Regions from separate parts of the Kushneria sp. AK178 genome, predicted to be linked through region 1. Evidence: predicted binding sites of a transcription regulator. Region 1 holds the regulator's gene; the other holds the start of a gene.
What was found. Region 1 encodes PhoB, which activates phosphate uptake and scavenging genes when phosphate is short. Its sites were predicted from a motif close to TGTCATANNNNTGTCANA; they were not measured.
Positions count from the first base shown of each region.

Region 2: the regulator PhoB is predicted to act here: its motif matches at 1,694-1,711, upstream of M1D97_RS09575 (Na/Pi symporter).

Region 1 covers NZ_CP096381.1:15,815-19,230, reverse strand. Annotated here, with positions in the region: gene M1D97_RS00085 (chorismate--pyruvate lyase family protein) at 1-408, shown strand, start outside; gene ubiA (4-hydroxybenzoate octaprenyltransferase) at 490-1,356, shown strand; gene phoB (phosphate regulon transcriptional regulator PhoB) at 1,513-2,196, shown strand; gene phoR (phosphate regulon sensor histidine kinase PhoR) at 2,202-3,416, shown strand, end outside.
Region 2 covers NZ_CP096381.1:2,108,383-2,111,798, forward strand. Annotated here, with positions in the region: gene purM (phosphoribosylformylglycinamidine cyclo-ligase) at 1-825, shown strand, start outside; gene purN (phosphoribosylglycinamide formyltransferase) at 842-1,558, shown strand; gene M1D97_RS09575 (Na/Pi symporter) at 1,783-2,964, shown strand; gene M1D97_RS09580 (hypothetical protein) at 2,969-3,205, shown strand; gene M1D97_RS09585 (aldo/keto reductase) at 3,331-3,416, shown strand, end outside.

The DNA of each region.
Region 1 (3,416 bases):
GCGAGCGTCACGGTCACCGTGCACGCTCAGGGCGTCGGCCGCGGTCGCCCTGATGAGCTGGCAAGGCTGGGGCTGCCGGCCGGGCAGCGGGTCTGGCGACGGGAGGTTACGCTGGCCGCCCATGATCAGGTTCTGGTGGCGGCGCGCTCGGTCATGCCGCTTGAAGGCTGTCCGCCCTGGATGGCCCGGCTGGGCACCCGCGCCCTGGGCCATCAGCTCTTTGCCAGAAGCGCCCGCGCGCCGCAGAAAGCCATCACGCGGCGCTCGGGTATCGATATATGCCGCGCCGCCCCCGGTTTTCTGTCGCTGCCCGAGGTGTGGGCCCGACGCTCGCTGTTTACCCTGGGGCCCGGGCGCGCCCCGCTGCTGGTACAGGAGTATTTCGTGCACGAGCGCTTCCCGCGCTGAAAATCGGCATCGGACACGGATGCCTCGATGCGGGGTCATTTCGGGTAGACTCTTGGTTTTACGCTGACTGGAGCCCCGACGATGCCGTCGCCCCTCGCTCGACTCCCCGACTTTCTGCGCCTGACCCGGCTCGATCGTCCCATCGGCACCTGGCTTTTGATGTGGCCGACGCTGGCTGCGCTGTGGCTGGCCGGCGACGGTCTGCCGTCGCGCCACAACCTGATCATCTTCATCGCCGGGGTCTATGTCATGCGCGCGGCGGGATGCGTGATCAACGACTATGCCGACCGCCACTTCGATGCCCACGTCAAGCGCACCCATGACCGCCCGCTGGCGACCGGCCGGATCAGCGAGCGCGAGGCGCTGACGCTGTTTGGCGTGCTGCTGATGATCGCCTTCGTGCTGGTGTGTTTCACCAATGTCTTTACCATCATGCTCTCGTTCGGCGCAGTGGCACTGGCGGCCAGCTATCCGTTCATGAAGCGCTATACCCATCTGCCGCAGGTGGTACTGGGCGCGGCCTTTGGCTGGAGCATTCCGATGGCCTTTGGCGCCGAGCAGGGCCAGGTGCCGGCCGTGGCCTGGTGGCTCTTTTTCGCCAATATCGTCTGGACGCTGGTGTATGACACCTGGTATGCGATGGTGGATCGCGACGACGATCTGAAAATCGGCATCAAGTCGACGGCGGTACTGTTCGGCCGCATGGACCTGGTCATCCAGGGCGCGCTGCAGGTGATGATGCTGTTGCTGCTGGCCGTCGTCGGTCAGCTGGCCGGGCTGGACGGCTTCTACTGGGCGGCGCTGGTCGCCATCGCCGTGATCTTCGCCCATCAGCAGCGCCTGTGTCGCACGCGCTCGCGCGAGGGCTGCTTCCAGGCGTTTTTGAACAATCACTGGGTCGGCATCCTGCTCTTTGCCGGTATTGCACTGGCCACCTGGCAGGCCTAGTCCCTCGGACAGGGCGATGTCATACCCGCGGAATCTGTCATAAAGTTGTCATATGAAGACGTTTGAATGACGATCACGTGACGGGGCCGATGACTGAACATCCGCGTGTTCAACGTCCCGGCAATCGCCATTGCTATCCGGCAGGGGAAGCCATTCATGTCCAGAACCGTTCTGATCGTCGACGATGAAGCGCCGATTCGTGAAATGATTGCCATGGCGCTCGAGATGGCCGACTTTCGCATTCTCGAGGCCGAGGATGCCAAGACCGCCCATGAACTGGTCGTCGATGAGCGCCCCGATCTGATTCTACTGGACTGGATGCTGCCCGGGATCAGCGGTATCGATCTCGCCCGCCGGCTCAAGCGCGAATCCACCACCCGCGACATTCCCATTGTGCTTCTGACCGCACGCAGCGAGGAGGACAACAAGGTTCAGGGCCTGGAAAGCGGCGCCGATGACTACATCACCAAGCCGTTTTCGCCCCGCGAGCTGATTGCCCGGCTCAAGGCCGTGCTGCGACGCACCACGCCGGCCGGCGTCGAGGAGACGGTCGAGGTCAACGGGTTGCTGCTTGATCCGGTCAGCCACCGTGTCAGCGTTAACGGCAAGGCACTGGACATCGGTCCGACCGAATACCGTCTGCTGCAGTTTTTCATGACCCACCAGGAGCGGGCCTATACCCGTACCCAGCTGCTCGATCAGGTGTGGGGCGGCAATGTCTATGTCGAGGAGCGTACGGTGGATGTGCATATACGCCGCCTGCGCAAGGTGCTGGGCGATGCCCATCAGCATCTGGTGCAGACCGTACGGGGTACCGGCTATCGCTTTTCGTCGCGGTAATCGGTATGCATTACTGGCTCAATGAACTCTGGCGTCTGGCCTATCTGGCCATCTGTTTCACCATTCTGGGGCTGCTGCTGGGATATCCGGGCTGGGGCCTGGCCCTGGGACTGGGCATCCATCTCGCCTTTACCCTTCGCCACCTGAGACGGCTCTATCGCTGGCTGGAAGCGCCGGTAGAGCAGCGCCCGCCGGACGGCGAAGGGGTGTGGGGCGATCTCTTCGATCGGCTCTATCGCTACCAGAAGGGCCAGCAGCAGCTGCAAAACCGTCTGCGATCGGTATTGAAACGCGTTCAGGAGTCGGCCGAATCGATGAGCGAGGGGGTCATCATGCTCGACTCGCGCGGCTGTCTGGACTGGTGGAACAGCGCCGCCGAACGCCTGACCGGCCTGGACAACGGCCACGACCGCGGGCATCACCTGACCAACTATCTGCGCGACCCGGCCTTCATTCGTTACTTCCGCCAGATGGACTACAGCGAGCCGATCACGATCGATTCACCCACCCAGGAGGCGCGTACGCTGTCGTGCCAGATCACCCGCTTCGGTGACGACGAGCGATTGCTGGTCATCCGTGATGTCACCCGACTGCAGCGTCTGGAACAGACCCGTCGTGACTTTGTCGCCAATGTCTCCCATGAGCTGCGTACCCCGCTGACGGTGCTGACCGGCTATGTCGAGACCTGGCAGGACCATCAGGACGCCCTGCCGACTTCATTCGGTCGCGGCCTGAGCCGCATGCAGGAGCAGACCGTGCGCATGCAGCATCTGGTCGAGGATCTTTTGACCCTCTCCCGGCTGGAAACCAGCGAGCGCCACCACAACGAGCGCTCGATCGACATGGCAGCACTTTGCGAGCAGATCGCCGAGAATGGCCAGGAGCTGTCCGCCGGCAACCATGAGATTACCTGCCGGATCGAGGAGACACGGCGGGTGTTCGGCGATGTCGAGGAGCTGCGCAGCGCGCTGTCCAATCTGATATACAACGCCGTACGCTATACACCGGCAGGGTGTCACATCACCATCTGCTATCGCCGTCTGGAGAAGGAAGGGGCCGCGGTGGAAGTCATCGATGACGGCGAGGGCATTTCCCCCGAGCACCTGCCGCGCCTGACCGAGCGCTTCTACCGGGTCGACAAGAGCCGCTCGGTGGCCAGCGGCGGCACCGGGCTGGGACTGGCCATCGTCAAACACGTGCTGCTGCGCCACGACGCGTAT
Region 2 (3,416 bases), 1.4 Mb from region 1:
CGTCATGACACCATCGGTATCGATCTGGTGGCCATGTGCGTCAATGACCTGGTCGTGGCCGGGGCCGAGCCCCTGTTCTTTCTCGACTACTACGCCACCGGCAAGCTCAATGTCGAGATGGCAGCGGATGTGGTCACGGGAATCGGCGAGGGGTGCCGTCAGGCAGGCTGTGCGCTGGTCGGCGGCGAAACGGCGGAAATGCCGGGCATGTATGAAGGCTCTGACTATGATCTGGCCGGCTTTTGTGTCGGTATCGTCGAGAAATCGGAGATCCTTGATGGCACCCGGGTCGGCGAAGGTGACGTGGTGCTGGGGCTGGCGTCCAGTGGGCCGCATTCCAATGGCTATTCGCTGGTTCGCCGCATCCTCGAGCGCAGCGACATCTCGCCCGATACCCGGCTGGAGGACGGCCAGACCCTGCGCGAGGCACTGATGGCGCCGACGCGGATCTACGTCAAGTCGCTGCTGGCCATGCTTCATGACAGCGATATCGCCGTGCACGCCCTGTCTCACATCACCGGCGGCGGTCTGCTCGAGAATATCCCCCGCGTGCTGCCGCCGCATACCTGCGTTCACATCGATACACAGGCCTGGCCCCGCCCGGCGGTATTCGACTGGCTGCAGCGCGAGGGCAACATCGACGACACCGAGATGCATCGCGTCCTCAACTGCGGCATCGGCATGGTGGTCGTCGTCCCCGCCGCTCAGGCCGATCAGGCCGAGACCTTTCTGGAAAGCACGGGCGAAACCGTTTACCGACTGGGACATGTCACTCGCTCGGATGAGTCGCAGCCGAGCGTGACGCTCGACAACGCACGCCCGTAACCAGGCAGGAATTTTCATGTCCGATACCGACACCACCGAGCAGGAAGACCAGTTCGAACAGCCCGACCGCCAGCGGCTGGTGGTCCTGATCTCGGGCAGCGGCAGCAATCTGCAGGCGCTGATCGATGCCGAAGCCCACGATGAGCTGGGCGGCGAGATTGCCGCTGTCATCTCCAATCGCGGCGACGCCTACGGGCTGGTACGTGCCCGGGAAGCCGGCATTCCTGCCGTGGTACTCCCTCATCACGAGTACGACTCCCGGGACGCCTTCGACGCGGCCCTGGTCAAGGTCATCGACCGGCACGCGCCGGATCTGGTCGTACTGGCCGGATTCATGCGCATCCTGACGCCGGCCCTTGTACGACGCTATTACGGTCGCATGCTTAACATCCACCCCTCGCTGCTGCCGGCGTATCGCGGTCTGGATACGCATGCCCGGGCGCTTGCCGATAACGCCCGGGAGCATGGCGCCAGCGTGCACTTCGTCACCGATGAGCTCGACGGCGGCCCGGTGGTGGTCCAGGCCGCAGTCGATGTCATGACTGAGGATGATGAAGCGACGCTGGCAGAGCGGGTGCTCACGCGAGAGCATGTGATCTATCCGATGACGGTGCGCTGGTTCTTGCAGGGTCGTCTGAAGCTGACACAGGAGGGCCCGCGCCTGGACAGCCATCCGCTGCCTGCGAACGGCCTGCGGCTGTCTCCCGACGACGTTACCGAAGAAGACCTTTAACACCGGCCGCCCCCCTGTTTGATGATCGCCGGCACCCTGTATTGATGCCGGCGATCCATCCCCCCTCTTCCGTCCTCTCTTTTTCTGCTCCCCTTTCAACTGCGATACGCCCCGGTCGCTTCAAAATGGGCGCCTCGTCACATCATTGTCATCAATGGGCCCTCATGCTGAGCGGGATCGGGTCACACAGTGAGCACGCTTGACTGCCCAACGAGGAAAGGACGATGGCCGAAGCAACAGGCAAAACGGTGGATCAGTCCGCCGATGACCGGGGAGACAGTGCGCCGCGTAGCGAACGAATCAGACAGTGGCTGACGCTTTTCCTGCTGATTTACTGTCTTGTCTGCGCGGTATCCATCATTGGCGATGGCTTCAGTACAGCGACGGGCGATCACGCCGAGCAGCTTTTCAATTTTGCCACCAACCCCTTCGTGGGGCTGATGGTGGGCATCATGGCCACGTCGCTGATTCAATCCTCCTCGACGGTAACTTCCATTATTGTGGCCATGGTCGCGGGCGGCCTGCCCGTGGGCATTGCGGTGCCGATGGTGATGGGAGCGAACATCGGCACCACCATGACGAATACCCTGGTCAGCCTCGGACACGTGCGTCACAGGGACGAATTTCGTCGCGCCTTTGCCGCAGCCACTGTGCATGATTTCTTCAACTTTCTGGCGGTCGTCATTCTCCTGCCTCTGGAGATACTCTTCAGCCCTCTGGAACGGCTGGCCGAGCAAGTAGCCGTGTTGTTCTACGGCGATGCCGACCTGTCCATCGACAATGCCAACCTGATCGGTATGGCCACCGACCCCGTCACCGGCATGGTCGACAATCTTGCCTCGATACTGCCGACCGTTTTGAGCGGTATCGTGATGATTGCGCTGGGGATCGCGGCGATCTTTCTGGCCATCCGCTACATTGGCAAGCTGCTCAGGAAGCTGATGGTCGGGCGCGCCAGGCGCATCATGAATGGCGCCATAGGCCGCGGCCCGGTGGCCGGGGTCACCTCCGGTGCGCTGGTCACCCTTCTGGTGCAGTCCTCCTCCACCACCACCAGTCTGATGGTGCCGCTGGCGGGGTCGGGAACCTTCAGCCTGAAGCAGATCTATCCGTTCACGATCGGCAGCAACATTGGTACCACCTTTACCGCGCTACTGGCCGCCACGGCGATCAGCGGCGCCAACGCCACGCTGGCGCTGGAGATTGCTCTGGTGCATCTCTTTTTCAATCTGCTGGCCATGCTGGTCATTGGCGGCCTGCCATTTTTACGACTGCTGCCCGTCAAGGGCGCTCTGCGGCTGGGTGAACTGGCCGCGGAGCGCAAGGTACTGGCAGCCGCCTGGGTCATGGGCGCGTTCATTGCGCTGCCTGCTGCCCTGATTGCCATCACTGCCGTGACAGGATAGTGCCATGAGTATCGAACATCGCATTGAGACGACATCAACGGCCGAGCTCGAAGCCATGCTCAATGAGTCCGCCGAGCTGATAGAAGAGATCAGGGCCGAACTCGCGACGCGGGAGGCTCAAAGGCGCGAGCTGGAGTCGGTGGATACGCTCATCCATGAAGCCCGTCCCAGACTTCAGGAGATTCGAGGCTTTTGCGCGCTGGTGCTCGACGAACTGCGCGAGCGTCATCGGGATCGATAACCTGCAACCTCGGTGTCTTCTTTCGGGTCAATGATTCATGACTTGCCGCTCTGGTCCGATCTGCCAGGCTTGTGCCTCGACCAATCACTCGATGGTCTTGTTCGGAAAACAGGGAAGCTTTCAACATGAAATATCGTCCGCTTGGCAACTCCGGCCTGCTGGTATCCGAAATCGTGCTGGGCACCGTGCCCTTTGGTGGCAGCGGTGGCTT